4 regions of the Mesorhizobium sp. M1406 genome follow, and region 1 is predicted to be linked to each of the others. Evidence: riboswitches for the same ligand, from Rfam matches in the RefSeq annotation. Region 1 holds a riboswitch; each other region holds the start of a gene.
The links. A riboswitch is a leader RNA that binds a small molecule or an ion and turns the genes downstream of it on or off. The one in region 1 is predicted to bind cobalamin.
Positions count from the first base shown of each region.

Region 2: it holds a riboswitch for cobalamin, as region 1 does, so the genes downstream of both, NKH03_RS10010 (DUF1636 family protein) here and NKH03_RS07860 (aromatic ring-hydroxylating oxygenase subunit alpha) in region 1, are expected to answer to the same signal.
Region 3: it holds a riboswitch for cobalamin, as region 1 does, so the genes downstream of both, NKH03_RS33340 (ABC transporter substrate-binding protein) here and NKH03_RS07860 (aromatic ring-hydroxylating oxygenase subunit alpha) in region 1, are expected to answer to the same signal.
Region 4: it holds a riboswitch for cobalamin, as region 1 does, so the genes downstream of both, bluB (5,6-dimethylbenzimidazole synthase) here and NKH03_RS07860 (aromatic ring-hydroxylating oxygenase subunit alpha) in region 1, are expected to answer to the same signal.

Region 1 covers NZ_JAMYKW010000006.1:26,163-33,962, reverse strand. The annotation lists gene NKH03_RS07895 (carbohydrate ABC transporter permease) at 1-184, shown strand, start outside; gene NKH03_RS07890 (carbohydrate ABC transporter permease) at 186-1,340, shown strand; gene bglA (beta-galactosidase BglA) at 1,345-3,009, shown strand; gene NKH03_RS07880 (ABC transporter ATP-binding protein) at 3,051-4,163, shown strand; gene NKH03_RS07875 (DUF680 domain-containing protein) at 4,250-4,486, opposite strand; gene NKH03_RS07870 (DUF680 domain-containing protein) at 4,564-4,770, opposite strand; gene NKH03_RS07865 (DUF680 domain-containing protein) at 4,840-5,043, opposite strand; cobalamin riboswitch at 5,552-5,753, shown strand; gene NKH03_RS07860 (aromatic ring-hydroxylating oxygenase subunit alpha) at 5,869-7,116, shown strand; gene NKH03_RS07855 (FAD-binding oxidoreductase) at 7,188-7,800, shown strand, end outside.
Region 2 covers NZ_JAMYKW010000008.1:38,621-46,420, reverse strand. The annotation lists gene NKH03_RS10020 (cobaltochelatase subunit CobN) at 1-671, opposite strand, end outside; gene cobW (cobalamin biosynthesis protein CobW) at 690-1,727, opposite strand; gene NKH03_RS10010 (DUF1636 family protein) at 1,724-2,158, opposite strand; cobalamin riboswitch at 2,197-2,400, opposite strand; gene NKH03_RS10005 (winged helix-turn-helix domain-containing protein) at 2,432-3,631, opposite strand; gene NKH03_RS10000 (NADH-quinone oxidoreductase subunit A) at 3,953-4,318, shown strand; gene NKH03_RS09995 (NuoB/complex I 20 kDa subunit family protein) at 4,309-4,890, shown strand; gene NKH03_RS09990 (NADH-quinone oxidoreductase subunit C) at 4,895-5,497, shown strand; gene NKH03_RS09985 (four helix bundle protein) at 5,519-5,908, shown strand; gene NKH03_RS09980 (NADH-quinone oxidoreductase subunit D) at 5,957-7,147, shown strand; gene NKH03_RS09975 (NADH-quinone oxidoreductase subunit E) at 7,147-7,800, shown strand, end outside.
Region 3 covers NZ_JAMYKW010000109.1:948-8,747, reverse strand. The annotation lists gene NKH03_RS33365 (ribonucleotide-diphosphate reductase subunit beta) at 1-482, shown strand, start outside; gene NKH03_RS33360 (hypothetical protein) at 473-721, shown strand; gene cobF (precorrin-6A synthase (deacetylating)) at 729-1,517, shown strand; gene NKH03_RS33350 (hypothetical protein) at 1,492-2,058, shown strand; partial or broken gene NKH03_RS33345 (cobalamin-binding protein) at 2,064-2,844, shown strand; cobalamin riboswitch at 2,947-3,144, shown strand; gene NKH03_RS33340 (ABC transporter substrate-binding protein) at 3,298-4,314, shown strand; gene NKH03_RS33335 (FecCD family ABC transporter permease) at 4,311-5,363, shown strand; gene NKH03_RS33330 (ABC transporter ATP-binding protein) at 5,360-6,124, shown strand; gene NKH03_RS33325 (pseudoazurin) at 6,135-6,572, shown strand; gene NKH03_RS33320 (class I SAM-dependent methyltransferase) at 6,623-7,387, shown strand; partial or broken gene NKH03_RS33315 (IS1380 family transposase) at 7,716-7,800, opposite strand, start outside.
Region 4 covers NZ_JAMYKW010000011.1:3,239-11,038, reverse strand. The annotation lists gene dxs (1-deoxy-D-xylulose-5-phosphate synthase) at 1-1,210, opposite strand, end outside; gene NKH03_RS12225 (pirin family protein) at 1,355-2,275, opposite strand; gene NKH03_RS12220 (DUF2277 domain-containing protein) at 2,314-2,580, opposite strand; gene NKH03_RS12215 (exodeoxyribonuclease VII small subunit) at 2,690-2,941, opposite strand; gene NKH03_RS12210 (histone deacetylase family protein) at 2,945-3,871, opposite strand; cobalamin riboswitch at 3,993-4,173, shown strand; partial or broken gene bluB (5,6-dimethylbenzimidazole synthase) at 4,177-4,851, shown strand; gene NKH03_RS12200 (hypothetical protein) at 4,968-5,951, opposite strand; gene NKH03_RS12195 (TetR/AcrR family transcriptional regulator) at 6,293-6,901, opposite strand; gene NKH03_RS12190 (MFS transporter) at 7,022-7,800, shown strand, end outside.

The sequences.
Region 1 (7,800 bases):
TCTGACCATGACCAACGGCCAGTGGAACAGCCAGGTGCTGGCCAACCTGATGTTCGACTGGATGTTCCGCGGCGGCGGCGATTTCGGCCGTGGCGCCACCATCGCCATCATCATCATGATCGCGGTCATTCCGATCATGGTCTGGAACATCCGCCAGGCGAACAAAGAGACGGGAGGACATTGAGATGGCCGTTGCGACCGGAAAGTCCTTCGCCAGCCGCTTTGGCGTCCACATCGCCGTGCTTGTCTTCGTCGCGATCTGGACCATACCGACGCTCGGCATCCTGGTCTCGTCGCTGCGCGACAAGAACCAGATCATCGCCTCTGGCTGGTGGAACTCGTTCGCCAGTTCCACCCAGACCGAGGCCGGCCGACTGCCGGCCGCCTCGACGCAAGTCGAAAAGGACGGCAAGTTCGTTCTCGAGGGCAACATCTTCGGCGACGGCGCCAGGCGCAACATCAGCGCCTTCGGTGTCAAATCGGCGGCACCGACGCAATATCCCGCCGGCACTTCGGCCGATCTCGGCGACGAAGTGACCCTGCGGCTCAACGCCGACGGCAGCTTCGTCATGGCCTCGCCCAAGGCGTTCGAAGGCGATCGCGGCCAGCGCGTCTACTATGCCTCGTCGGCGCCGCCGAAATTCACCACCGACAACTACAGAACCGTGCTGTTTTCCGAGGGCATCGGACGGTCGTTCATGAACTCGCTGACCGTCACCATCCCGGCGACAGTCATCCCGATCCTGATCGCGGCGTTTGCCGCCTATGCGCTGGCCTGGATGCGGTTTCCCGGCCGGGCGCTGCTGATCGCGGTGATCATCGGCCTGCTGGTGGTGCCGCTGCAAATGTCGCTGATCCCGCTTTTGAAGCTCTACAACGGCGTCGGCGCTTTCTTCGGCATGCCGTCGAAAACCTATCTCGGCATCTGGCTGGCGCATACCGGCTTCGGCTTGCCCTTCGCCATCTACCTGCTGCGCAGCTACATTGCCGGCTTGCCGCGCGAGATCATGGAATCGGCGCGTATCGACGGCGCCAGCGATTTCGAGATCTTCGTCAAGATCGTCTTGCCGCTGTCGTTCCCCGTGCTGGCCTCGTTTGCCATCTTCCAGTTCCTATGGGTATGGAACGATCTGCTGGTGGCGATGGTTTTCCTCGGTACAGAGGCAGACCAGATCGTGCTGACCGCCAAGCTCAACGCGCTGTTGGGCTCACGCGGCGGCGACTGGGAGATTCTGACGACATCGGCCTTCGTGACCATAATCGTGCCGCTGATCGTCTTCTTCTCGCTGCAGCGCTATTTTGTCCGCGGGCTGCTTGCCGGCTCGGTGAAAGGAGGCTGAGACGATGCAATCCCCTTTGAAGGCCAGCTCGAAACCTGACCTCGCCCTCGATCGCGACTGGTGGCGGGGTGCTGTGATCTATCAGATCTATCCGCGCAGCTACCAGGACTCGAACGGCGACGGCATAGGCGACCTCAAGGGGATCATCGGCCGCCTCCCCTACATCGCCGCACTCGGTGCGGACGCCATCTGGATTTCGCCGTTCTTCAAATCGCCTATGAAGGATTTCGGCTATGATGTCACCGACTACCGCGACGTCGATCCGATGTTCGGCACGCTGGCCGACTTCGACGCGCTGACCGCCGAGGCGCACAGGCTGGGCTTGAAGGTGATGATCGACGAGGTGCTGTCGCACACCGCCGACAACCACCCGTGGTTCAGGGAAAGCCGGTCGAGCCGCACCAACCCGAAGGCCGACTGGTATGTCTGGGCGGACGCCAGGCCGGACGGCACGCCGCCCAACAACTGGCTGTCGATCTTCGGCGGCTCGGCCTGGCAATGGGACACCAGCCGCCAGCAATATTACCTGCATAATTTCCTGGCCGAGCAGCCCGACCTCAACTTCCACAACCGCCAAGTCCAGGATGCGCTGCTCGACGTCACCCGTTTCTGGCTGGAGCGCGGCGTCGACGGCTTCCGGCTCGACACCATCAATTTCTACTTCCACAGCCAGGGCCTGGAAGACAATCCGCCGCTGCCGCCGGAAGAGCGCAACGACCAGACCGCACCGGCGGTCAACCCCTACAACTACCAGGACCATCTCTACGACAAGAGCCGGCCGGAGAACCTCGGCTTCCTCGAGCGCTTCCGCGCCCTGCTCGATGAATATCCGGCAACCGCCGCGGTCGGGGAGGTCGGCGATTCGCAGCGCGGACTGGACGTGGTGGCTGCCTACACCGCCGGCGGCAAGCGCGTACACATGTGCTATTCCTTCGACTTCCTGGCGCCGGAAAAGATCAGTGCGGCCAAGGTCCGCTCGGTGCTGGAATCCTTCGGCAAGGTCGCCAGCGACGGCTGGTCATGCTGGGCCTTTTCCAACCACGACGTGATGCGCCCGGCCTCGCGCTGGGCGGCCGGCGAAGCCGATCCGACCGCCTATCTCAAGGTCATCTCGGCGCTGCTGATGTCGCTGCGCGGTTCGGTCTGCATCTACCAGGGCGAAGAGCTTGGGCTCGGCGAAGCTGACCTGCGCTTCGAGGATTTACAGGACCCCTATGGCATCCGCTTCTGGCCGGAATTCAAGGGCCGCGACGGCTGCCGCACGCCGATGGTGTGGGACGGCAGCGCCAGCAATGGCGGCTTCTCATCGGCAAAGCCCTGGCTGCCGGTGCCGGCCAAGCATCTGTCGCAAGCGGTCAATGTCCAGCAGGGCGACGAGAACTCGCTGCTCGAGCATTACCGGCGCTTTCTGACCTTCCGGCGTGCCCATCCGGCGCTTGCCAAGGGTGACATCACCTTCATCGAAAGCGAGGGCGACACCGTCGCCTTCACCCGCCGCTCAGGCAACGAGCAGATCGTCTGCGTCTTCAATCTGGGAGCCGGGCCAACCGAGGTTGACCTCGGCGGCCGATCGCTGCAACCTTTGCCCGGGCACGGATTTTCGGGACAGGCGAGCACCGGTTCCATCGAGCTTGGCGGCTACGGCGCCTGGTTCGGGCGCGCCGACTGAATTTCAAATCACTTGAATTTCAAATTACTGGAGGGAAACCAATGGCCGATGTCACGCTAAGACAAGTGAAGAAGTCCTACGGCAATCTGAACATTCTCCACGGCATCGACCTCGATATCAAGTCGGGCGAATTCATCGTCTTCGTCGGTCCGTCGGGCTGCGGCAAGTCGACATTGCTGAGGTCGATCGCCGGGCTCGAGGAAATCACCTCCGGCGAGCTCAGAATAGCTGGCGAGGTCGTGAACGACGTGCCGCCGTCGAAGCGGGGGATCGCCATGGTGTTCCAGTCCTACGCGCTGTATCCGCACATGACCGTCTACGACAACATGGCGTTCTCGATGAAGATCGGGAAGGAGAACAAGGCCGAGATCGATCGGCGCGTGCGCCAGGCGGCGGAAATCCTGCAGCTGACGAAATATCTCGACCGCTTGCCCAAGGCGATGTCGGGCGGACAGCGCCAGCGCGTCGCCATTGGCCGCGCCATCGTGCGCAATCCAAAGGTGTTCCTGTTCGACGAGCCGCTGTCGAACCTTGACGCCGCACTTCGCGTCGCCACACGCATCGAGATCGCCAAGCTCAAGGAATCGATGCCCGCCACGACCATGATCTATGTCACCCACGACCAGGTCGAGGCAATGACGCTGGCCGACCGCATCGTGGTGCTCAAGGACGGCCATATCGAACAGGTCGGCACGCCGATGGACCTCTACAAGAAGCCCGGCAATCTGTTCGTTGCCCAGTTCATCGGCTCGCCGGCCATGAACATCCTGCCGGCGACCATCGACAAGACCGGAAATCCGACTGTCGTCAGCCATGTCGGCGGGCGCAAGGCGACCGTGCCGATCACGACGCCTGCTTCGGCAAAGGGTGCCGCGGTGAGCTTTGGCGTGCGACCGGAGGACCTGATCATCGCCAGCGGTGCGGACTATCTGTTCGAAGGGACGGTCGACTATGTCGAGCAGCTCGGCGAAGTCCAGCTTGTCTACATCGACATCGGCCGCGCCGACCTGCCGCTGGTGACCAAGCTGCCTGGCAATGTCGAAGTCAAGCGTGGCTCGACATTGCGCCTGAGCGCCAATGGCGAAGACCTGCATATCTTCGACACGGATGGGCGGTCCTTCGCTCTTCACGAAGCAGAGGCGAAGGCGGCCTGAGAGGTCGCACGACGATACTTCCCTGTTACAAAAACAAGAGCGGCGGGCAAGACCCGCCGCTCTCGTTTGGAGATCAGCTTCGGCTGTTAGCGGCCGAAGAGGTTTCGGTCACTGCCCTGAGGGGCGGACTTCGGTGCATCGCCCGACGAATTGAGCAGCTTGTAGACGGGCGATTCGCTCTTGCGGATCGAGCCCGTATGCGAGGTGTCGACGTTGACGGTCGACTGCTTGTTGATGTCGGTGCCGCCAGCGTTGTCGTTGCGGGCATAGGCGCTGCCGGCGGCAATCAGAAGAGCGGCGGCAGTAAGAACAATCTTTTTCATTTTGATACTCCGTATTCTCGAATTCGATACGGCGGGTTAACCCGCCGCATCGCTGTCGGATGTTGGTTTTGGTCGGGTTAGTTGTTGCCGAACAGGTTGCGGTCGCTGCCATGGTCGACAGGCGCCTGCGTGGCCGGCTCCGACTTCTTGACGGAAGCCGTGTACGAGCTGTCGACCGCGGCGGCAGGCTGGTCGGCGCCCTTGGAGCCAAAGTTGTCGCTGCCGGCGAAGGCACTGCCGGTGACGGCCAGAACGGCGGCGGCGGCAAGAAGGATCTTGTTCATTTTAGTCTCCTGGATTTCTGGATTTCGCCAGGACGGCGGGCAGACCCGCCGTCAACTGGGAATTGGTTGTTAGCGGCCGAAGAGGTTACGGTCGCTGCCCTGAGCGGGCGTCTGGGCAACCGGTTCCGAGGTCTTGGTGGAAGCCGTGTACGACTTGTCGACCGCGGCAGCAGGCTGATTGGCGCCGTTCGAACCGTAGTGGTCGCTACCATTAGCGAAGGCGCTGCCGGAAATGGCCAGAACGGCGGCGGCAGTGAGAATGATCTTTTTCATTTTTTTGTACTCCAGTATCTTCTTTTCCGTCCGTCCAGCGGCGTGTCTTGGAAGGGAAATCGCGTCGTTCGGACAGCCCCGATGTGGGAGGGCATCCTCGCCTTTTCCAATCACGAAGTTGTTCCGTGTGGACCATGAATCCGCCACTTGAAATTGTGCCACGGGATTCTACACGCTACTTTTTATTTATGTTTTTCAACACTTAAGCAAAATCGCCCGCTGGATCACCAACTGTTTCCAAGGCCCGGCGTTCACACCGTCCTGCACGCACCGTCAACAGAAACGAACCGTTCGGTTCGATTTTAGAACCAGCTAATAGTCACTTTTCGAAACCGTTAACCTTTTTGGTCGCCGGCAAGGGGCCGGCTTCGAGGAGATTGCAGTTGGGAATGGCCGCCGCGGAGATAGGATTTCGGCTCAACAATCGCCAACCGGAACGTTTCGCATGCGTGTCGCGCCGCATGGATACGATGTCGTTTTCATGCCGATGACGCGCCCGCGATCGTGGTTAGATCATACCATCTCAGGTGCCGCTTCGTGACGACGAGGCGGAGAATTGGGAAGCCGGTCAGAATCCGGCGCTGCCCCCGCAACGGTGGTGGAGTTCAAGTCGCAACGGGAGACCACTGGGCAGTTGCCTGGGAAGGTGTCGCGATGGTCCGTAAGGACAACTCCAGAGCCCGGAAACCAGCCCGAGATTTCTAGACTCGACTGATCGCGGTGGGCGGTCAAGAGGTGGATAGTGCATGTCCGGCGCATCGCCGGCCTGCGTCCGATCCTTCCTCCGTCACCACCATTTCAGTCCTTAAGAAACGAGGACAGGACATGGATATTCGCAACGACATGCTGAGGCTCTTGAACAGCCGCCGGCAAGGCTTTTCGCTGGAGCAGCCCTTCTACACCGATCCAGACTTTTTCAAGCTCGACATGGAGCTGATCTGGTATCGTGATTGGCTGTTCATCGGCCACGATTGCGAGCTGCCTAAGCCGGGCAGCTACATCACAGTGCAGATCGGCGACTATCCGGTCGTTCTTGTCCGCGACCAGCAAGGCAAGATCAACGCCTTCCACAATTCCTGCCGCCATCGCGGCAGCCGCGTCTGCAACACAGAGAGGGGTACGGCGGCAAAGCTGGTCTGCCCCTATCACCAGTGGACCTATGAGCTCGACGGCCGCCTGCTGTTTGCCCGCCAGATGGCCGACGGTTTCGACAAGAGTGAGTTCAGCCTGAAGCCGGTCGCCTGCGAGAGCGTCGGCGGCTACATCTTCATCTGCCTGGGCAAGGAGCCCGCCGATTTCGCGCCGATGCGGGCGATGATCGAACCTTATCTTTTGCCGCACCGGTTGCGGGAAGCAAAGATCGCCTTCGAGAGCACGATCATAGAGAAGGGCAACTGGAAGCTGGTCTGGGAAAACAATCGCGAGTGCTATCACTGCGTCGCCAATCATCCCGAGCTGTGCAAGACCTTCCCGGAAGCGCCTACCGTGACCGGCGTCAACGGCGCCGACAGCGACCCCGAAATGGTCGCGCATTGGGCCAAATGCGAGGCATCAGGCCTGCCGAGCAAGTTCCGCATCGATCCGGCCGGGCAGTACCGCGCCACCCGCGCGCCGCTGTTGCGCGATGCCGTCAGCTACACCATGACCGGCAAGCTGGCGGTGAAGAAGAACCTCTCCGACACTGTCTCCGCCGACAGGATCGGAACCTTGATGCACTATCACTATCCGACGACCTGGAACCACATCCTCATCGATCACGCGGTGACGTTCCGGGTGCTGCCGATCAGCGCCACGGAAACGGCGGTGACGACGAAGTGGCTGGTGCACAAGGACGCGGTCGAGGGGGTCGATTACACCATCGAAGCCCTCACCCATGTCTGGACCGAAACCAACGACCAGGATCGCCGCATCGTCGAGGAAAACGCCTTCGGCATCCTGTCGCCCGCCTACGAGCCCGGCCCCTATTCGGAGTTGCATGAGGGCGGCGTGATCCAGTTCGTCGAATGGTATGCGTCGTTCATCGGCCCGCGCCTCGCCGAAGGCGGCCGGCCGGCCCTGCGCAGCGTCGCCTAGTGCATGTCGCCCAAAATGCGCAGCGGCTTTGGGATCATGCACAAAACAAAAGGGACAAGAGGATGAATGCGATGACGGATCTTGGCCTCTATCGCCATCTCGACCAGATGACGCCCTGGAACGACAGGCTGCAGGTGCTGGAAGTGATCGGCGTCAGCGACGAAGCACCTGACGTAAAGACCTTCACCTTCCGCTCCGACAACCAGACCTGGTTTCGCTACAAGCCGGGCCAGTTCGTGACGCTGGAACTGCCGACAGCCGACGGGCCGCTGATGCGCACCTACACGCTGTCGTCCTCGCCATCGCGGCCGTTCTCTATCGCGGTGACAGTGAAGGCGCAGGCGGGCAGCACAGGCACGCGCTGGATGTTCGACCATCTGGCGCCGGGCTCGCACGTCAAGGCCTATGGGCCGACAGGTGACTTTTCGCTGCACAGCCACCCGGCGGCCAAGTATCTGTTCATCTCCGCCGGTTCCGGTGTGACGCCGATGATGTCGATGCTGCGCTGGCTGAACGACTGCGCGCCATGGACCGATGTCGGCTTCGTCAACTGCGCGCGCCGTCCGGAAGAGATCATCTTCCGCAAGGAACTCGAACTGCTCGGCAGCCGTATGCCCGGCCTGTCGCTCGGCTTCATGATCGAGGAGCGGTCGAGCCGCGAGGGCTGGTTCGGCCATATGGGCC
Region 2 (7,800 bases), on a different contig from region 1:
GGGCCGGGTGGGGTCGGTTCGACCGGACTCGACGCCTCTTTAAGTCGGCGCGCTGCGGAGAGGACACCACCCCCGGCCTGCGGCCGGACCCTCTCCTCGAGGGGAAGGGGGACGACGCCGCGTTCGGGGTCGTAGTAACCGGCTTTCGGCACTGCGACCGGCTCTGCTACGTCCGCATCGGATCCCGCCAACCTTGCCAGCCTCCGCACCAGCGCGCTCATATTCGCCGGGCCGCCCTCGCGGAAATAGTCGAGCAGGCCGTCGAGTTCTTCGCGCGGCAGCGTCGAGGCTTCGATCAGGCGCAGATCCTCGTCGCGGCATTCGCCGGGCAGCAGCGCCAGTTTTATGCCGCGCTCGCGGGCGGTCGAGGCAAGCTGGTCGCAGCCGTAGCGCCACCAGTCGTAGCCGCCGAGGATGCGGACGAGGATGATTTTGGCGTGGCGGGCGACGCTATCGACCCAGAGGTCGACGGACATGGGATGGCGCAGATCACGCAGGGCGGCCAGCCGCATCGAGGGCAGGCGGCCGGCATCGGCCTTCCACGCGGCCGCAAGGCCTGCGAGATCGCTGTCGGTGAAGGACAGGGCCACGATATCCGCCGGCATCTGCCGCAGATCGACCGGCTCGGCGAGGTCGTCGAGCGAGGCGGATGTCGTGGTTAGGATGTGCATCGCGACCCGTGTCCGAAATCAGCCGGCGAGTATACGCTCGATAGCCGGGCGGTTCAGCCCCTTGAGGCCGATGACGACGAGGCGCGAGCGGCGGTCGTCCGTGGCGGTCCAGGCGCGGTCATAGTAGTGGTTGACGCGCGGTCCGACGGCCTGCAGCAGCAGCCGCATCGGCTTGCCGCCGACCTCGACGAAGCCCTTTACGCGCAGCACGTTTTCTTCCTCGGCGGCGGTGGCGACGCGCTTTGCCAGTTCATCGGGATTGGCGATCGAGGCAATGTCGACGATGAACGTGTCGAAGTCGTCATGCTCATGGTCGAATGCGCCGTCATGATGGGACTTGCGGTTTTCGATGTCATCCTCGACGGCCAGACCCAGGCCGAGCAGCACCGAGGGATCGACCTTGCCGTGCGACGTCGGCACGATCTTCACCGCGCGAGCGGAGTGTTCGTTGATGATGGCATTGGCGCGGGCGGTGCCGGCTGCGTCCATCAGGTCGCTCTTCGACAGGATGATCAGGTCGGCGCAGGCGATCTGGTCCTCGAACACCTCCTCGACCGGATCGTCGTGATCGAGCGTCTCATCCTGGGTGCGCTGCGCCTGCAAGGCATCCATGTCGTTGGCGACGCGGCCGTCGGCCAGCGCCGGGCCGTCGACCACGGCGATCACACCATCGACGGTGACGCGGCTCTTCACGCTTGGCCACTGGAAAGCCTGGACCAGCGGCTTGGGCAGCGCCAGGCCCGAGGTCTCGATCAGGATATGGTCGACCCTCGGCGTCAACGCCAGGATCTGGTCGAGCGCCGGGACGAAGTCGTCGGCGACGGTGCAGCAGATGCAGCCATTGGCCAGTTCGACGATGTTTTCCTCCGGGCAGGTATCGATGCCGCAGCCTTTCAGGATCTCGCCATCGATGCCGATGTCGCCGAATTCATTGACGATGATGGCAATACGCTTGCCGCCGGCGTTTTCCAGGAGATGGCGGACCAGCGTCGTCTTGCCGGCGCCGAGAAAGCCGGTGACGACGGTGCACGGAACACGGGAGACGGAAACTGTCATTTCAAGTCCTTCAGCATGTCGAGGGGAGGGATGCGGGCAACGAGGCCGCGCTTCAGGCTGTCGGGACGGCCGCGCCACGGGATCAGGCCGTCGGTCGAGGTGGCGAAGAGCTTGGCGCCGGTAACGAGGTCGGCGCCGCTGGTCGCGGTCAGGTCACCGAAGACATAGCTCCAGCAGCCGTCGCGCAGGATGGCGGCGCTGAGACGTCGCTTGCAATTGCCGAGGCATTCAACGCCGCGGACACGAATGTTGTCGCCAGATGCGGCGCGGCGCGTGTCGTCCGCCAGCAGTTCGCCGGCGCGAGGATGGGCGTCGGAGCCGGTCTCGTCGCGACAGGAGGCGCAGACGATCACGGTGACGCCGGCCAACGCATCATCATGCCCGGACGAAACATCCGCTGTGCCAGCCGAAAAACTGCTGTCGTGGTCCAAAGATCGGCTCCTTGCCCGGAAACCCGCCGGGCGATCGGATTCTATAGTCGCGGACGGCAGGTCTCCTGGCTCGCGGGTCATCGCCTTGGTAGCCGCCTTCCCGGGACCATCCCAGTGGCTTTCGGCCTTGGCTCTTCGCTTACAGTTGCGGGGACAGCCGCGGATTTGGGACAGATATCCCTCACCGCATTCCCTCTTGGCTCCTCTCGTTGAAGAGAAGAGACCGTCTCGACCGGGATTTAGGCTTTTGCGGGTAGCGGTGTCAACGCGAGCTTACGACACGGTTAGGTCGGCCAACGCCGGACCCAAGTCACCGGCGGACGTCACTTCGATGTGTTCGAGGCCGAGCCAGCCCTGCATCTGCTTCAATTCCTCGAACAGTTCGACGGCGGTCCGCGGCGGCGCGTTGGGCTCGGCGTAGGCGGCGTGGACGCGCAGGACGCCGGCCGGCCGGTCGGCCTTGAGATCGACGCGCGCCACGATCCTGTCGCCGAGCAGGAACGGCAGGACGTAATAACCGTATTGCCGCTTGTCGGCCGGCGTGTAGATCTCGATGCGGTAGTGGAAGTCGAACAGGCGCTCGGTGCGCGACCGCTCGAAGACGACCGGATCGAACGGCGCCAGCAAGGCTCGGGCCTCGACCTTGCGCGGCAGGCGGGCGTCCCGGTGAAGATAAGCCGGCTTGTCCCAGCCTTCGACACGCACCGGCAAAAGCTCGCCTGTTTCGACCAGTTCCTCCAGCCGGCCCTTCATGTCCGCCGGCGACAGCCGAAAGTAGTCGCGCAAATCGCCTGATGTCGCGATGCCGTGGGCGCGGGCCGAAATGCGCAGCAATTCGCGGTGCGCGTCCTCGGCGGCCGGCACCGGCAGATCGAGGATCGCCTGCGGCAGCACACGCTCGGGCAGATCATAGAAGCGTTCGAAACCGCGACGGTGCGCAGTGGTGATGCGCCCGGCCCAGAACAGCCATTCGAAGGCATGCTTGGAGTGGCTCCAGCCCCACCAGCCGCCCGAGCCCTTCTGGCCTTCGAGCGCGGAAGCGGCGATCGGGCCGCGATCGGCGACATGGCGGTAGATCTCTTCGATATAGGCGGCGTGTTCGCGGCCCCATTTGGCGAGGCCCAGATACATCTCATCGCCGCGCTCGGCCCGTTCCATGCGCCAGCGCATCAGCGGGTATGTCTCGACCGGCAGGAAGGAAGCCTCGTGCGCCCAGTATTCGAACACCGTGCGCTTGCGCGTCACGGCCGCGTTGTCGAGCAGAGCGAGCGGGTAGGGGCCAAGGCGCGAATAGAGCGGCATATAATGGGCGCGCACCACCGCGCTGACGGAATCGATCTGCAGCAGGCCGGTGCGGGCCAGTACCCGGGCGAAGTGCCGGCGGTTCGGCGTGCCGATTGGGCGGGGATCGAGAAACCCTTGGGCGGCAAGCGCGATGCGCCGGGCCATGGGGAGCGAAATCTTTTCCTTCATGCAGGCGTCACTCTGAGGGCGATTTGAGGGGGTGATTCCGGCCGATGCTAGCAGGGTTTTGGCGGCAACCATGTCAGGAGAGAAAAGTGGAGTAAAAAGCGAAGGAAATCAAACAAGAGCGGATCGGACCAGTTTGCCGCGATATGCCGTCCAGGTCGGTCTTTTGAACAAGGTTTGACTTGCTTCGCTGGAAGTGCTGCGCTAACCCTCGCCGCGTTGCAGCATAGGCCCTTAAAACGGTTCAGCGGTTAAACTGTCACGCTTCCGCATTAGGGTCCGGTGCTGTAATCAACGTGGATTGGCGCCAACGGAAAGCCGAGCATGAACGCACTCTTGAGCTCATACCTGCCCATCGTCCTATTCATCGGCGTGGCGCTGGTTGTCGGCCTGGCGCTGCTGGCCGCGCCCTTCCTGGTGGCCTACCGCAATCCCGATCCCGAAAAGCTCTCCGCCTACGAGTGCGGTTTCAACTCGTTCGATGACGCCCGCATGAAATTCGACATCCGCTTCTACCTGGTGTCGATCCTGTTCATCATCTTCGACCTGGAAGTGGCCTTCCTGTTTCCGTGGGCTGTGTCGTTCTCGAAGATCGGCATGCTCGGCTTCTGGTCGATGATGGTGTTTTTGGCGGTGCTGACCATCGGCTTTGCCTATGAATGGAAAAAAGGAGCGCTGGAATGGGATTGAACGATAGTTCAGGCACCCTCGTCGCGCCGAAGCCCAAAGGTATCATCGATCCCAATACCGGCCAGCCGGTAGGGGCGGACGATCCCTTCTTCCTCGAGATCAACAATGAGCTGGCCGACAAGGGCTTTCTCGTCACCTCGACCGAGGCACTGATCACGTGGGCGCGCAGCGGTTCGCTGATGTTCATGACCTTCGGTCTTGCCTGCTGCGCGGTCGAGATGATCCACACTTCGATGCCGCGCTATGACAGCGAGCGCTTCGGTGTCGCGCCGCGCGCGTCTCCGCGCCAGTCCGACATCATGATCGTTGCCGGCACACTGACCAACAAGATGGCGCCGGCGCTGCGCAAGGTCTACGACCAGATGCCCGAGCCGCGCTACGTCATCTCGATGGGCTCCTGCGCCAATGGCGGCGGCTACTACCACTATTCCTATTCGGTGGTGCGCGGCTGCGACCGCATCGTGCCGGTCGACATTTATGTGCCCGGCTGCCCGCCGAGCGCCGAAGCGCTGCTTTACGGCATTCTTCTCTTGCAGAAGAAGATCCGCCGCACCGGCACGATCGAACGGTAAATCCATGACCGCATCCCTGAGTGAACTGTCGACCTATCTCGGCGAGAAGCTGATCGACCGCGTGAATGACGCTGATATCGCCTATGGCGAGCTTACCATTCACGTCGAGCCGCGCGATCTGGTCGAGGTGATAACCTTCCTGCGCGACGATGCGCGCTGCCAGTTCATCTCGATCATCGACGTCTGCGGCGCCGACTATCCGTCGCGGGCCAAGCGCTTCGACGTCGTCTACCATCTCCTGTCGCCGAAGCAGAACGTACGCATCCGCGTCAAGGTGCAGGCCGACGAGGAAACCATGGTGCCGTCGATCACCGGCGTGTTCCCCGGCGCCGACTGGTTCGAGCGCGAGGCCTACGATCTCTACGGCGTGCTATTCTCCGGCCATCCCGATCTGCGCCGCCTGTTGACCGATTATGGTTTCGAAGGCCATCCGCTGCGCAAGGATTTCCCGCTGACCGGCTTTGTCGAAGTGCGCTATGACGACGAAGCCAAGCGCGTCATCTACGAGCCTGTGGAACTGAAGCAGGAATTCCGCAATTTCGATTTTTTGTCCCCGTGGGAAGGTACTGATTACGTCCTGCCGGGTGACGAAAAAGCGAAGCAGTGAATGGTGAATAGTGAATGGTGAATGGACAAGACGCCGGAAGCTATACGCGATTATCGCGATCTCATCGTCTGGAAAGAAGCGATGGATATCGCCGAGGAAATCTATGTTTTGACGCGCGGGTTTCCGCGCGAGGAATTGTATGGAATCACATCCCAGATGCGACGTTGCGCAGTCTCAATCCCGGCGAATATAGCGGAAGGGTTTGGTCGCGCACAGCGACGAACGTTCATTCAGTTTCTTCGCATCGCACAAGGTTCCTTGAAGGAACTGGAAACACATACCATGCTTTGCATACGGATCGGGTTGTTGTCCCAGGAGCAGGCAGCGAAGCTGGAACCGAGCTACACAAAGCTCGGCAAGAGGCTGGTTTCGTTCGTTCGGTCGCTGGACCAGGATGGGGCACGCGCATGACCATTCACCATTCACCATTCACCATTCACTCATCGCCAAGGGCGATCCATGGCTGAGACCTCCGTCCGCAATTTTAACATCAACTTTGGACCTCAACACCCTGCAGCGCATGGTGTTTTGAGGTTGGTTCTCGAACTTGACGGCGAAGTCGTCGACCGCGTCGATCCGCATATCGGGCTCTTGCATCGCGGCACGGAAAAGCTGATCGAGGCCAAGACCTATCTGCAGGCGATCCCCTATCTGGACCGGCTCGACTATTGCGCGCCGATGAACCAGGAGCACGCCTTCGCGCTGGCCGCCGAGCGGCTGCTCGGCATCGACGTGCCGAAGCGCGGGCAGTTGATCCGCGTGCTCTACTGCGAAATCGGCCGCATCATGTCGCACATCCTCAATGTGACGACGCAGGCGATGGATGTCGGTGCGCTGACGCCGCCGCTGTGGGGCTTTGTCGAGCGCGAAAAGCTGATGGTGTTCTATGAGCGCGCCTCCGGCTCGCGCATGCATGCCGCCTATTTCCGTCCCGGCGGTGTCCACCAGGACCTGCCGCAAAAGCTGGTCGAGGATATCGGCAAGTGGATCGACCCGTTCCTGAAGTCGATCGACGACCTCGATCAGTTGCTGACCGGCAACCGCATCTTCAAGCAGCGCAATGTCGATATCGGCATCGTCACATTGGCCGACGCCTGGGCCTGGGGCTTTTCCGGCGTCATGGTGCGCGGCTCGGGCGCGCCCTGGGACCTGCGCAAGTCGCAACCCTATGAATGCTATTCGGAAATGGATTTCGACATTCCGATCGGCAAGAACGGCGACTGCTTCGACCGTTACCTCGTACGCATGGAAGAAATGCGTCAGTCGGCGAAGATCATGCGCCAGTGCGTCGACCTCTTGCTCGGCAAGGAAAGCACCGGCCCGGTGTCGAACCTCGACGGCAAGGTGGTGCCGCCCAAGCGCCAGGCGATGAAGCGCTCGATGGAAGCGCTGATCCATCACTTCAAGCTCTACACCGAGGGTTATCGCGTGCCGGCCGGCGAGGTCTATGCGGCGGTCGAGGCGCCGAAGGGCGAATTCGGCGTCTATCTGGTCTCCGACGGCTCCAACAAGCCCTACCGCTGCAAGCTGCGCGCGCCTGGTTTTGCGCATCTGCAAGCGATGGATTTCCTCTGTCGTGGCCACATGCTGGCCGACGTCACCGCCGTTCTCGGCTCCCTCGACATCGTGTTTGGTGAGGTCGATCGCTAATGTCAGTCCGCCGTCTCGCAGAAGCCAGCGTCCAGCCAGCCTCCTTCGCCTTCAACCGGGCGAACGCGGCAGCGGCGAAGCAATGGATCAAGAAGTACCCGAAGGGCCGCGAACAGTCGGCCATCATTCCATTGCTGATGATAGCACAGGAGCAGGAAGGCTGGGTGACCAAGGCGGCGATCGAGACGATTTCCGACATGCTCGGCATGCCCCGGATCCGCGGGCTCGAGGTCGCGACCTTCTACACGCAGTACCAGCTGAATCCGGTCGGTACGCGCGCGCATATCCAGGTCTGCGGCACAACGCCCTGCATGCTGCGCGGCTCGGAAGCGCTGATGGATGTCTGCCGGTCGAAGATCCACCACGACCAGTTCCACACCAACGACAAGGGCACCTTGTCGTGGGAAGAGGTCGAATGCCTCGGCGCCTGCGTCAACGCGCCGATGGTGATGATCTTCAAGGACACTTTCGAAGACCTCACTCCGGAACGGCTGGCCGAGATCATCGATCTCTACGGCGCCGGCAAGGGCGCCTCGGTGCCAACGGGGCCGCAGAACGGCCGCACCGGCTCGGAGCCGGCCTCCGGCCTCACAACCTTGAAGAGTGAAAAGGCGATCCTCAAGTCGACCCGCGACAGGGAAGCCAAGGCCGCG
Region 3 (7,800 bases), on a different contig from region 1:
ACGTGATCTTCGAGGGCATGTGGTTCTACACCGGCTTCGCACAGATCCTGTCGCTCGGCCGGCGCAACAAGATGGTCGGCATCGCCGAGCAGTACCAGTACATCCTGCGCGACGATCTGATCCATCTGAACTTTGGCATTGACGTCATCAACCAAATCAAGATCGAGAACCCGCATCTCTGGACCGCGGCGTTCCAGGACGAGGTTCGCGGTATGATCAAGACGGCGGCCGATCTCGAGGCCTCGTATGGCAGGGACACGATGCCGCGGGGATTCCTTGGGCTGAACGCGGCTCTGTGCGAGCAGTACATGCACTTCATTGCGAACAGGCGCTGCGCGCAACTCGGCCTTTCCCCGGTGTTCGCGGAGGTCGAAAATCCGTTTCCATGGATGTCGGAAGCCATGGACCTGAAGAAGGAGAAGAACTTCTTCGAGACCCGGGTGATCGAATACCAGAACGGTGGAGCGCTGGCATGGGACTGAGTGCCGAGCATCATGTTGCACGCCGTCCGATAGCGGGCCTGCCGCAGGCGGAGGACGTATTCGTATCCTGGCTGATGGCCCAGCCCGAAGGTTCCGATCTTGCCGCGGCCGCGGACATCGAGATCCGTCGTCTTGACCGATACGAAGGACGGCATCCAGGCCCGCAGAAGCTGGCCGAGCTGTTTCGGGAGTTCCAGCGCTGCCTGAGCGCAGACCCCGTCGCCGAAGCGACCCAATGAGCGCAAGGTGCTCATCATAGGTATCGGCGCCGGCAACCCGGACTTCGTCACGATCCAGGCGGTCAACGCCATGAACCAGGTGGACGTGTTCTTCATCCCCGACAAGGGGATTGAGAAGGATGAGCTGGCGCGTGTCCGGCGCGAGATCCTCGAACGTCATGTTCGGGATCGGCCATTCCGAACGGTCGAATTCAAGGCGCCGGAGCGCAAGCGAACCGGCGAATATGAGGTGGACGTTTCGGATTGGCATGACGATGTCGAGGCGGCTTACAGCAAGCTGATCATGGAGGAACTCGATGCCTCCGAAACCGGGGCCTTTCTGGTCTGGGGCGATCCGACGCTTTACGACAGCACAATGCGCATTTTGGACCGGCTGAAGGAGCGCGGAGAGTTCGAACTCGACTACGAGGTACTTCCCGGAATCAACAGCATTCAGGCACTTGCCGCGAGACACAAGGTTGCCTTGTGCAATATCGGCCGGTCGATTCTGATCTCGACCGGCCGGACGATGGCGGAGGGTTTTCCCAACAAGGTCGACAGCGTCGTCATCATGCTGAATGCGGAGAAAGCGCTCCGCGCCGTCGACGGTGATCTCGACATTTACTGGGGAGCTTACGTCGGCATGCCCGACGAAGTACTGGTCGCGGGAAAGTTCAAGGAGGTGATCGACGAGATCGAGCGTATCCGCGAAGAGGCGCGGTACGTCATCGTCCGGTTCTTCGCAATGACGACGTTGAAGCGCCCGGCGCTCCGCATTATGATCTGCGATCATGAGAACCACCACCACGATACATGACAGCTCGACCAGCGCACGCCAGAGCGTTTGGGTGGTTCTTGTCGTTGCTCTGAGCATTGTCTTCAGCCTCGCGCTCGCCTGCGCCACGCCGTTTGCGGCAATCGCGACGGTTGCCGGCGCCAACATGTCCCGCCGGGGAGCGCTGCTGCTGACCAGCATCGCGTGGTTGGCAAATCAGGCGGTCGGCTACGTGTTTCTCGGCTATCCGACGACATGGGACAGCTTCGCCTGGGGTGCAGCTATCGGCATCGCGGCTGCCCTCGCGACAGGTGCGGTGCTGTTGTTGCGCGGCCGGATCCCCTCCGAACTTCTGACGCTCCTCGCCGGCTTTGTGCTCGCGTTCTTCGTCTACGAGCTTGTCCTGTTCGCGGCGACAGCGATCCTTCCATCCGGGGAGGATGCATTCTCGCTTGAGGTCATTCTGCAGATCCTCTGGCCGAATGTGCTGGCGCTGGCCGGCCTGACGCTGCTGCACAAAGCTGCTCTTTCTGTTGGCCTTCTTTCACGCCCGGCGCCTGTTGGCGACGGCGCTCTTGCCTGAGGGCGATGAGCTTTCCTCCAGAGCGGATCGTCTGCCTGACCGAAGAGACGGTCGAGACGCTCTATCTGCTGGGCGAACAGGATCGGATTGTCGGCGTGTCCGGCTATGCCGTGCGGCCCCCGCAGGTAAGGCGGGAGAAGCCCGCGTTTCCGCCTTCACATCCGCCGACATTCCGAAGATCGTCGCGCTCGAGCCCGATCTCGTCCTGACCTTTTCCGACCTTCAGGCTGATATTGTCGCCGCTCTGATCCGCAAAGGTGTTGCGGTCCACGCCTTCAAAAGCGTGACATCGCGGGCATCCTCGCAATGATCCAGACGGTCGGAGCGCCTGTCGGCGCGACGGCGAAAGCCGACGGCTTGGCGGTAGGCTACGACCAACGCCTTGAGCACATCAGATCCGCCACCAGGGGCAGGAAGCGGCCGCGGGTCTATTTCGAGGAATGGGACGAGCCGCTCATCAGCGGCATCGGCTGGGTCTCGGAACTGATCGAAGTCGCTGGCGGCGATGATATCTTCCCGCAAAAAACGAAAGCCAAGGCGGCCAAGGACCGGGTCGTCACGCCAGAAGAGGTTATTGCTGCTCAGCCCGACATTGTCCTGGATTCCTGGTGCGGCAAGCGGGTTGTGGCGGAGAGGATCAGAGCGCGGCCGGGCTGGGACCGGATTCCTGCCGTGCGCGACAATCGCATCGTCGAGATCAAGTCTCCGCTCATACTGCAGCCAGGGCCTGCGGCACTGACGGATGGGCTCGACGCCATCATCGCAGCCCTATCCGGCATTCGATGAGTTGGCCGATCCTTTCTGCTTCAATGCGGCGACACGCATCGCAAAGGGCAACATAGCTCAAATCTAGATATGGCCATGGCCGCTTGATCAAGGCAGCGCGATTGGCTACGAGGGAGTGTCGGTTTCCGCAAGGAAATAACAGGGAATTCGGCGCGGTCTTCTTCGGCCGCGAAACGAAACTGCCCCCGCAACTGTAGGCGGCGAGTCCATCTCGATCATGCCACTGGGATTAGCCCCCGGGAAGGCCGAGACGGACGATGACCCGTCAGTCAGGAGACCTACCGACGTCTGTAACTGAACGCGCCGGGCGGGGTTGTCCGGGGAGGTTGTCGATGTCGTTAGCCACACCTGAGGTGCAGCCGCATCATGTCCTTACGGGCATGAGCTCGATCATTGTCGTCCTGGCCCCAGTCCTCCGATCCCCGCCATCAACCGATCGGAGATCTTCGCGCCATGACTGTTTCACGCCTGGCACTCGCTGCCTCTAGCTTTGTATTCTTCACGGCCGCCGCCGGGGCCGAACCGACCAAATATCCGCTGACCCTCGAGAACTGCGGCGAAACGCTGACCTTCCAGAAGGCGCCCGCCTCGACTGTCACGGTCGGACAGGCGGCGACCGAGGTGCTCTATTCGCTCGGCCTCGGCGACAAGGTTACCGGCACCTCGGTCTGGTTCAACGAGGTGCTGCCGGAGTTCAAAGAGGTCAACGACAAGGTCGAACGCCTGGCCGACAACGATCCGAGCTTCGAAAGCGTCGTTGCCAAGAAGCCGGAACTGGTAACCGTGCAATTCATTTGGCACGTCGGACCGGACGGCATCGTCGCCACGCGCACGCAGTTCCACGATGTCGGTATCCCGACCTATGTGCTGCCGGACGACTGCGTGGCGAAGGACAACACGGTCGGCGTCGACGGGACGCGCAGCGAGCTCTTCTCGACTGCGTCCATCCATCAGGGCGCGCGAGAACTGGCGCAGATTTTCGACATCCAGGACAAGGGCGAGCAACTCGTCGCCAGCCTGACCGAACGCGAAGACAAGGCGATTGCGGAAGCGAAGGCGCTCAACCTCAAGGACGTCTCGGCCGTGTTCTGGTTCTCCAGCGCCGAGATGGACATCGATCCCTATGTGGCGGGACGCAAGGGCGCTCCCGCCTACATGATGGACAAGCTCGGCATCAAGAACATCATCGAGTCCGACGAGGAGTGGCCGGTGGTCGGCTGGGAGACCATCGCCAAGGCCAACCCGACGTTGATCGTGATCGCCAAGATGGATCGCCGGCGCTTCCCCGCTGACGACTATGAGAAGAAGCTGGAGTTCCTCAAGACCGATCCGGTCGCCAGCCAGATGGAGGCGGTGAAGAACAACCGCATCGTCGTCATGGACGCGCACGCCATGGACGCGACCATCCGCACCATCGCCGGCATCGAGGTGCTGTCAAAGTCGCTCAAGGATTCCGGACTGGCCCAGTGAGCCTGACCGCCTCGCAAGCGATCTACGTCTCCCGGCTCGGCCGGGGGACGCTCTGCTTCGCGGCGCTCCTCGCGGCGGTGCTTGCCGGCACCTGCATCGGCGAGACGCCGATCCCTGTCTCGACCGTCGTACAGATTTTGGTCAACAAGATCCTTGGTTCGGCATACGTACTCGACCCGATCGACATGGGGATCATTTGGAACTATCGCCTGCCGCGCGCGATCATCGCGGCCTGTTGCGGATCGGGTCTGGCAATCTCGGGCATGGTGTTGCAGTCGCTGCTGCGGAATGCACTTGCTGACCCGTACCTGCTGGGGATTTCCGCAGGAGCCTCGACCGGCGCGGTTGCGGTGACGGTCGCCGGCCTGGGCGCCGGCGCGATTTCGATGTCGCTCGGCGCCTTTGTCGGCGCTGTTGCGGCCTTCACCCTGGTGGCGATGCTGGCGCGGGCGGCCGGCGGCAGCGTGACGCGTCACGGTACCGGTCAGATCGTCCTTGCGGGCATCGCCGGATCGCAGCTCTTCAATGCGCTGACATCCTTCATCATAACCAAATCCGCCAATGCCGAACAGGCGCGCGGCATCATGTTCTGGCTGCTCGGCAACCTGAGCGGCGCCCGGTGGCCGGATGTCTGGCTGGCGGTGCCGATTGCGCTGGTCGGATTGGCCGCCTGCATCTGGTTTGCGCGCGCCCTCGACGCTTTCGCATTCGGAGCGGAATCGGCGTCGTCTCTCGGCGTGCCGGTCCGCACCGTGCAGGTGATCCTCATTGGCATCACGGCGCTCGTTACCGCCGTCATGGTCAGCATTGTCGGATCGATCGGCTTCGTCGGTCTCGTCATTCCCCATGCCGCGAGGTTCCTGGTCGGGGTGCGGCACGGCCGGCTCGGGCCAACGACGGCGCTCGTCGGTGCAGCATTCCTCATCGCCGCGGACGTGCTGTCGCGCACCATCATTCCTGGACAGGTGCTGCCGATCGGCGTCATCACGGCACTGGTCGGAGCGCCGGCCTTTGCGCTGATCCTGATCCGTGGGCGGCGCACGCCATGATATTGGAGACGCGCAATCTCGGCTGGTCGGTTCGCGGCAAGCCGATCGTTTCGGGCGTTGATCTCGTCGTCCATGAAGGCGAAACACTCGGTCTCGTCGGACCGAATGGCTCCGGCAAGTCGACGCTGATGAAACTGCTGGCAGGCATCCGGCAACCCACGTCAGGCGATGTTCGCATCAAGGGTGAAGCGCTTCGCGCGATGCCGCGTCGCGCCGCCGCGCAAACGATCGCCTTCCTCGAGCAGCAGGCCGAAACGACGGAAGCTATCACGGTGAAGGATGCGGTCGAGCTTGGCCGTACGCCTCGGCTGACCCCGTTGCAACCATGGTCGGCTGAAGACGATCGCATCGTCTCGCAGGCACTTGTCGACACCGACATGGAAGGCTTCGAACGGCGTTCCTGGGCAACCCTGTCTGGTGGGGAACGCCAGCGTATCCATCTTGCGAGGGCACTGGCGCAGCAGCCTCAGATCCTGCTTCTCGATGAGCCGACAAACCACCTCGATATCCAGCACCAGCTCTCGATCCTGGATCTGGTCGCAAAACTGCCGGTCACATCGGTTGTCGCGCTGCACGACCTGAACCAGGCGCTCTCCTGCGATCGCGTCGGCGTGCTGTCCGGTGGCCGACTCGTTGCGCTGGGTCCAGCGCACAAAGTGCTGACCGTCGAGCGGATTGACGCGGTGTTCGGCGTTCGCGCAAGCCTCCTCACCGACCCGACAGACGGCATGCACATGTTCCGCTTTCATGCAGCTTCCTGAAAGGAAACCCATGCACTTACGAATTCTCACCTTGCTCTTGTCGCTAGCAGCGTCGTCGCACGCCTATGCCGAGATGCACGAAATCAAGATGCTCAACCGCGGAGCCACCGGACCGATGGTCTACGAACCGGATTTCGTGCGCGCCGAGCCAGGCGACACAGTGAAGTTCCTGAATGCCAGCACAGGCCACAATGCGGCGACGATCGACGGCATGGTTCCCGAGGGCTACGCCGGCTTCAAGGGCAAGATCAACGAGGAGATCGCGGTCACGCTCGACCAGGAAGGTTTTTACGGCATCAAGTGCTCGCCGCATATCGGAATGGGCATGGTGATGATAATCCGGGTCGGCGAAACGGCACTTCCCGAGAGCTTTCACGCGGCAGATGTTCCCGCCCGCGCTCGCAAACGCTTCGACGAAATCCTCGCGCGAAACGGCTTCGCCCGCTGAGCATGAACCATCCAGCTACTCATCGTGAAAACTTCCATCTCAAGGAATCAATGCGGGCCTACTGGTCGGAGCGGGCCAAGACGTTCGATGATGCCTTCGGCCACGGCATTCTTTCGCCGGATGAGTTCAGAGCCCGGCAGAAGCCGATTCGAGACACGCTCGGCGCAAAACCTTTGCGGGTGCTTGAACTGGCGTGCGGGACCGGAGAGATCACCAAGCTCATTCACGATCTCGGTCATGACGTCACCGCGCTGGATTTTTCTGAGGCGATGCTCGATGTGGCCAGAGCCAAGCACGCGGGCAAGCCGCGGCTGCGCTTCCTGCTCGCCGACGCCGAAAACACAATGGAGCCGGACGAATGCTACGACGCGATCATCTGCCGCCATCTCGTGTGGACATTGCTCGAGCCGGAGCCGACGTTCCGCGAATGGAAGCGACTGCTGACTCCGGGCGGGAAGCTGGTCGTCTATGACGGCGACTGGTCAAAGCCGACATCGGTTGGACGGATCGCGGCTTCCCTGGTCGCCGCGATCGACCGGTTCTTCGGCGCCGATCCCTACTATGACGGCTCCTTGAGCGAGCGGCATGCGGAGATCATTCGCGCATTGCCATTCGCCGGCGGCCTCCATTACGAGGCGCTGGCGCAGATGCTCGAGGACGCAGGTTTTGTAAGCGTTTCCAGGATATCGCATGCACCGATCGCGAAGGCACAAAGACGGACCGCAAACCTGCGCAATCGTCTCCGTACCCATGTCTATCGCCGCTTTATTTTGACCGCGTCACGGCCTATGGAGATGCAGACCGGGTCAGATTGATGCCCCGGACTAGATCCCGTAGATCGCGACGGGATGAAGCATCGACATAATCGGCTCTTGCAGGTCTTCGCGCCAATCAATGGCCCGGTGCGTCGTCGTCTGCCGCTTCGTCGGCAACCAAATCGTGAAAACGCCGCCACGCGCAACAAGGAATGACGGATGAATCGAGGTGGGAACCCTAGCCCGGATATCTCACACTGTCTTTTGGCGTAGGTCTGAAGCGGGGATTTTACGAGCGCGTGAGTTGCAGGCAAGGGCTGTCGCCGCGCGAAGCGGTGGTTGTGGTTCGGCGATATCCTTGTGTTGACGGGAGGGTGGATCGGGGCGCTCAGATGGCGGCTGCTGGTAATCGGGCGTAGGTCAGGGCCCACTCGCGCCGGAAGGGGCAGGCCGAGTTCATGGCCAGCCTGATG
Region 4 (7,800 bases), on a different contig from region 1:
CCTGGTCGTAGGCACGCTGCAGGAAGGTCGAATAGATCGCCGCGAACGGCTTGTAGCCTTCGGTGGCAAGGCCGGCGGCGAAAGTCACCGCGTGCTGTTCGGCGATGCCGACATCGAATGTCCGCGACGGAAACGCTTCGCCGAACAGGTCGAGGCCGGTGCCGCTCGGCATGGCGGCGGTGACGGCGACGATGCGGTCGTCCTCGCGGCCTTCCTGAACCAGGCTTTCTGCGAACACCTTGGTGTAGGCAGGCGCGTTGGCCGGCGCCTTGGCCTGCGCGCCGGTGATGACATCGAACTTATTGACGCCGTGATATTTGTCGGCGGCGGCTTCCGCCGGTGCGTAGCCCTTGCCCTTCTGGGTGACGACATGGATCAGCACCGGGCCTTCGCCATTGTCGCGGACATTTTTCAGGACCGGGATCAGATGCTCCAGATTGTGACCGTCGATCGGGCCGATGTGATAGAAACCGAGCTCCTCGAACAGCGTGCCGCCGGTGACGTAACCGCGTGCATGCTCGACCGCCCTTGTGATCGCACGGTCGGCGCGCTTGCCGAGATAGGACGTCAGTTTCTTGCCGAAGTCGCGCAGGCCGATATAGGCCTTGCCCGAGGCCAGACGCGCCAGATAGGCACTCATCGCGCCGGTCGGCGGCGCAATCGACATGTCGTTGTCGTTGAGGATGACGATGAGCCGCGCATCGAGCGCGCCGGCATTGTTCATCGCCTCATAGGCCATGCCGGCAGACATCGCACCGTCGCCGATGACGGCGATGACATTGTTGCGGCCGCCGGAGAGATCGCGGGCAGCGGCCATGCCGAGGCCAGCCGAAATCGATGTCGAGGAGTGGGCGGCGCCGAAGGGATCGTACTCGCTCTCGGCGCGGCGGGTGAAGCCCGACAGGCCGCCTTCCTGGCGCAATGTGCGGATGCGGTCACGGCGGCCGGTCAGGATCTTGTGGGGATAGGCCTGGTGGCCGACATCCCAGATCAGCCGGTCATCGGGGGTGTTGAAGACATAGTGCAGCGCCACCGTCAGCTCGACCACGCCAAGGCCGGCGCCAAGATGGCCGCCGGTGTGAGAGACGGCGTCGATCAACTCGGCGCGAAGCTCGGCTGCCAATTGCGGCAGCTCGCTTTCGGCAAGCGTGCGCAGGTCGGCCGGGATGCGGACCTTGTCGAGAAGCGGCGTATGCGGCGTTGCGTTCACGGGTGCCCAGGCTTTCTGTTCATTGGCGAAATAGGCCGCCGGCCGGAGAATGTAAATGCATGTCAGTGACGCGGATCAGGCCGTGGTTTTTGTTTTGATGCACGCCGTTCGCCCAAAACCGGGGCCACCTTTAGGCGACACGCATCAGCTTTCCGGCAACGGAATGAACTCTTCCTCATCGCCAGGAACAATATCGAAGCGTCCCGTCTTCCATTCCTGCTTGGCCTGCTCGATGCGTTCCTTCGACGATGAGACGAAGTTCCACCAGATGTAGCGCTGCGAGCCGAGCGAAGCGCCGCCGAACAGCATGAAATGCGCGCCGGTCCGCGACGATACGACGATCTCGTCACCGGGCCGAAACACCAGCAGCCGTTCGGCCGGGAAAATGTCGCCCGAAATCGAGACCTCTCCTTCCAGTGTGTAGATGGCGCGTTCTTCCGCATCGGCCGGGATCTTCACGCCGGCGCCTGGCGCAAGGCGCAGGTCGGCATAAAGCGTCTCGGAGTCGGCCCTGACCGGGGACCGCAATCCCTGGAAATCACCTATGACGATGCGCCCGCTGACGCCTTCGGCGTCGATCTCGGGCAGCCGTAGTGCCGCGGTGTTCTCGAAAACCGGGGCTACTTCTTCCTTGCCGTCCGGCAGCGCCAACCAGGTCTGCAAGCCGGAAATCGACATCGGTGCGCCGCGCAGTTCTTCGGGGGTGCGCTCGGAATGGACGATGCCGCGGCCGGCGGTCATCAGGTTTACGTCACCGGGCTGGATGACCATTTCGGTGCCGAGTGAATCGCGATGCCTGATCCTGCCGTCGAACAGATAGGTGACCGTCGACAGGCCGATATGCGGATGCGGACGGACATCGAGCGCCTGCCCGGCGCGCAGGATAGCCGGGCCCATCCGGTCGAAGAAGATGAACGGTCCAACCAACCGCCTCTTGGCGGTCGGCAGGGCGCGGCGCACCTGAAAACCGCCAATGTCCTTGGCATTCGGGATGACCATAAGCTCGATCTGGTCGCTGGCGAAGGCGTCGCCGACTTCAGGGTCTTTCCCCGGGAAAAAGCTCATGAACTCTCCTCGTCAGCGCCAGAGGCAGCCTGGACGTATCAGGAAAACCGGATCGCCGATTTCGCCCTTAGTTTGGCCGCCACTTCTTCGCGATTGCGCGGATGCTGATGGGTTTCGAGTGAATCAAGCAGTTCGCGCGCCGATGCCGCGATGGCTTCGACCGCGTGGTCGAAGGCATGCTGATTCTGCTTCGAAGGCCGCGTCGTTCCGCTCAGCTTGCGGACGAACTGAAGTGCCGCGTCGCGGACTTCGTCGTTGGTAGCGGGCGGATCAAAATTGAACAGGGTCTTGATGTTTCTGCACATCGCTTCCGTATCTCCTCTTGTCCTGGAGCGCTTTCAATCGGGACGCGTTCTATCCTCGATCATGATCATGTCCAAAAGCCGGTGAGGCAAGACCACCGTTCGGACCGCCTCAATCCGCGTCAAGCGGCTCCGTTCCGACCGGCTTGCCATCGCGCGACAGCCTGATCTTCTCGACCTTGTCCTCGGCGGCCTTCAGCAGCCGGTCGCAATGCGCTTTCAGTGCCTCGCCGCGCTCATAGATCTTAATCGACTGGTCGAGCGGCACGTCGCCACGCTCAAGATCATCGACGATCTTTTCGAGTGCGTCGAGTGCCTGTTCGAAGCTCATCGCCTTGACATCTTCGTTGGTCTCACCGGCCATCATTCATCCTTTCATCAGTCGCCCGACATGGGCGGCGACCGAAAATGCCAATCCCTGCAGATCGTAGCCACCCTCGAGCAGGCTGACGAGCCGGTTGCCGCTGTGACGCGCGGCGCGCTGCATCAGCTGGCCGGTCGCCCAGTCGAAATCGTCCTCGGTCAGGTTGATCTCGGCCAGCGGATCGCGGTGATGCGCGTCGAACCCGGCCGAAATGATGATCAGATCGGGCGCGAAATTGTCGAGCGCCGGCAGCACGCGCGACAGGAAGGCATCGCGAAACACCTCGCTGCCGGTCTGCGGCGCCAGCGGTACGTTGACGATGTTGCCGGCGCCGGTTTCGTTCTTCGCGCCGGTGCCGGGGTAGAGCGGCATCTGGTGCGTCGAGCAATAGAGCACCGACGGATCGTCCCAGAAAATATCCTGCGTGCCGTTGCCGTGATGCACGTCCCAGTCGACGACGGCAACCCGCTCGACACCATGCTTCTTCTGCGCATAACGCGCCGCGATCGCCGCGGTGTTGAACAGACAAAAACCCATCGACGTGGTTTTTTCGGCATGGTGGCCGGGCGGCCGAGCGGCTACGAAGACATTGTCGGCGCGGCCTGCAAAGACGTCGTCGACGGCGGCGTTGGCCGCACCGATCGCGGTGATCGCCGCCTGCCAGCTCTTCGGGCTGGCGGTGGTGTCGGCGTCGATGCGGGCGATTCCCTCGTCGGGAATGGCGGCGCGCACGCGGGCGACGAAATCGGCGGGATGGGCATAGAGGATGGTGGCCTCGTCGCCTTCCGGCGCCTGGATACGATCGAGCGCGGCAAAAGCTTCGTCGTCCAGCACGCGCTCGATGGCGCGCAGGCGGTCCGGCCGCTCGGGATGGCCGGGCGGCGTGAGGTGCTCAAGGAAGACTGGATGGGTATAGAGACGGGTAGCCATCGTCCTAATCTAGTGACCCGGATCGACAAAGGCCATGCACGGGCGGCCGATGATTGGGGAAAATCGCGCCTGCGTCCATTCGCGTCGCTGCAGGCATTGGCGTCGTCCGCGCTTCGGAGTAAGGTCGGTGGCACTGCCTGGTGCCCGCCGCAAGCGGGAGAATCGGGAACACGGTTGAACTCCGTGGCGTGCCCAACGCTGTAAGGGGGACCGCGCCGGTATGTGCCACTGTCGATGACGGGAAGGCACCGGACGCGGGTTGATCCCAAGCCCAGAAGACCGGCCTGGCAGGCATCGTCATCCGCATGGTCAGGCGGATGGCATTGATTGCAATCGCAAGGGGACAAGCGATGCCGGAAACCATGACCGTTCTTGTTGGCGACGGATTTGAGCAGAATGCGCGCGATGCGGTGTATCGCGCCATGTTCACGCGGCGTGATGTGCGCAGCCACTTCCTGCCCACCGCGCTCGACGATGAGGTGCTGGCGCGGCTGCTGCTTGCCGCTCATCACGCGCCGTCGGTCGGCTTCATGCAGCCTTGGAATTTCATCGTCATTCGCGATGCCGAACGACGGGAAAAGGTGCGCGACCTGTTCCTGGCGGCGCGCGAGCAGGAATTGCCGGCCATCGAGGAAGAGCGCCAGGCGCTCTACCGCAAACTCAAGCTGGAAGGCATTTGCGAAAGCGCGCTCAACATCTGCATCACTTGCGACCGGCAGCGCTCGGAAGGTTCGCCGCTGGGACGCTGGCACAATCCGGAGATGGACCTCTACAGCACGGTCTGCGCGGTGCAGAATTTCTGGTTGGCGGCGCGCGCCGAAGGCGTCGGTGTCGGCTGGGTCAGCATCATCGAGGCGCAAGCGCTGAAAGGCCTGCTGTCAATTCCGGAGCATGTGACCCCGGTCGCCTATCTCTGCGTCGGCCGTGTCTCGGAGTTCGCGCCAAAGCCGGACCTTGAAACGCATGGCTGGGGACGGCGGCTGCCGTTGCCGGAACTGATCATGAGCGAGGTTTTTTCCGGGCAAGGTGAAGCGTTGCTCAAATCGACCGTGGCGCGCCTCAACACCGTTGCTGCCACGCCGGCGAGCCTCGCCGATCAGCTTGTCGCGCCGGCCGTGCCCCAACGCGAGCCGCCGAAGGAGGCCAGCGCCTTATCCTTAAGCTCCCTAAACTTCGACGACGCCTCGGCCAGCCGGGCATCCCAGTCGGGATCGGGCACCTGGCCGGCGATGGTCTTGAAATAGACCTGCATCAGGCAGGCGATGGCGAAGGGTTCGATGAACGCCGCCTTGAAAGCCCAGGCGAAGACGATGGCGAGCACGAAGGCCCAGCCGGCGAGTTGGCCGGGCATCAGGAAGAGAATGGCGCCGGCAGGCGCCAGCATCAGCAGGAAGATGACGAAGGACACGCCCCACATGATGACCGCCAGCCAGACGGCGTTCTTGACCATGACCTTGCCGTTCTGGGCATAGAGCACGACGCCCTGGCGCGCCGTCTCGAACGGCGAGGACGAATTGATGCGGATGTTGTAGCCGAGGATGATCTCGTCGACATAGGTCAGGGACAGGCGGATCACCGTGTTGATGAAGGAGATCAAGCCGCCCAGGCCCGGGATCGGCAGGAAGGCGGCGATGCCGCCGATGAGGCCGGTGATGGCGCGGATGGCGCCCTTGACCAGTTGGTCGACGACGAAAAGGATGTTGGCCTCCGCGAAACGCTGGGTGACGATATCCTTGGCGTAGGCGATCTGGTCCTGGCCGCCGGGAATGTCACGGCCGTCGATCAGATGGACCATGACGGCGATGTGGCCGGCCTTGACGACATAGAGGATGTATTCGCGGATCCAGTAGACGGCGATCGAGACGATGCCGAAACCGACCACCCCGCCCCACAAGGCAAAGGACATCGGCCCGTCGGGATCGGTGGAGATGTGGCCGACGCCATAGCCGACGCTAGCGCCCGTGCCGGTCGCCATGATGTAGGCCAGCGTGATGCCGAAATAGACGATCATGCGAAAGACAATGAACGGCCAGGTCCGCATCATTATGGACACCGACCCGCCGATATCGAAATCCCACATGCCCCGAATCTCCCCCTCAGAGGTGGTGAAAGAGGATGGACCCAACCCGGCGATTGTCAATTGCCGGGTTGGCGCCCGGGCAACGAACTCGGGTTAACGGGTTTCCTTCGCAGCCTTCGCCGGCGCGTTGGCTGACGGAGCATCAACCGAAAAACCCGCCTGTGCGGCGGGTCACTGGCGCAAATCAGCACCATGGACGAATATGTACCATAGCTGAGGTCATGGAATCAAGAAAAAATTCCTATCGTGAAAGCTGCCGGCACCGCCGAACTGGCTGTCGTAAGGTCTTTTATTAACCTGAGTTCGAAGCCCTACCGTGGCGCCGGGCCACCGATGGGATTTCAGTTCGATTGCGAACCCGGCTTTTTGAGCAGGCCTTCGAGCAGTTGCTTGAACGCCGTCACCACTTTCTTCGAGGTCGCTTCGGGGTCGTTCGAATTGGCGATCCGTTGCGCCGCCTGGCTGCTCGCGCCGTTGATCAGCCGCGAGGCCGTTTCGGGGTCGAGGCTGGAGACGACGACTCCCTCCTCCTGCAGCGCCGTCAGATGGCTGGTCATTGAAGCGATGCACGCATTGGCGTTCGGCCATTGTGCCGGATCCCCGAGAACGGCCGGGCCATCCCGGAACATGATGCGCTGGATTTCCGGCTCAAGCGCCATCTCGATATAGGTCGTGCATTCGTCGACAAAATGCTGCCAGCGGGTCGGCGCTCTCGACGCGACCTCATTGATGCGTGCCGCCATCTCGCCGTCGATTTCGGCGATAACCGCCTGCAGCAGTCCCTTCTTGTCGCCGAAGTGATGATACAGCGCGCCGCGCGTCAGCCCGGCTGAGGCAGTGAAGTCATCCATCGAGGCTTCGGCATAGCCGACCGTGCCGAAGGCATGGCGGGCGGCCGCGATCAGCTTGGCGCGCGTCTCGGCAATCATCTCCTTGCGAGGTTTGTGCATGGCTCTGGCCCTACCAACATACGTGCCGTATGCCAATTGACATACCCGGCGTATGCTTTATTTGATATTCATACGCACCGTATGTAATTGTCGAATCGTGCTTTGTCGAGGAACCAACCCATGCAAAATCCCTATGCGGAGATCTTTCGTGCCCCCGGAACCAAGGGCTTTGCCGCCGCAGGCTTCATAGCGCGCCTACCGATCGCCATGGCGCCGATCGGCATCGTGGCAATGCTGTCGCAGACGCGCGGTGAATATTGGCTGGCCGGCGCCGTCGCCGCGACATTCGCGCTCGCCAACGCTTTCCTCGCGCCGCAGATATCAAGACTGGTGGATCGCCTTGGCCAGACGCGGATCGTAGTGCCCACCACCATCATTTCCGTGTTGGCCTTCGCCGTCCTGATGGCAGCGGCTAATCAGGACTGGCCGGTATGGACGCTGTTCGTGTCGGCACTGCTGGCTGCCGCGATGCCCAGCATCCCGGCAATGGTGCGCGCGCGCTGGACCGATATTTTCCGCGGGCGGCCGCAGATGAACACCGCTTTCGCCTTCGAGTCGGCAGCCGACGAGCTGGTCTATATCGCTGGGGCATCGCTGTCGGTGGGCCTGAGTGCCGCCCTGTTCCCGGAAGCGGGCATGCTGGTGAGCACCTTGTTCCTTGCCTTCGGCTCGACCGCCTTCATCCTGCAGCGCTCGACCGAGCCGCAAGTGCAACCGGTGGAACAGGGCTCTAGCGGCTCGGCAATCCGCCTGCGGCCGGTGCAGATCCTCACCTTCGCCCTGATCTTCATCGGCGCGACGTTTGCAACGACCGAAGTAAGCACGGTGGCGATCACCAAGGAGCTTGGCCAACCGGGGGCCGCGAGCCTCGTCATCGGCGTCTATGCGCTGGGATCGTT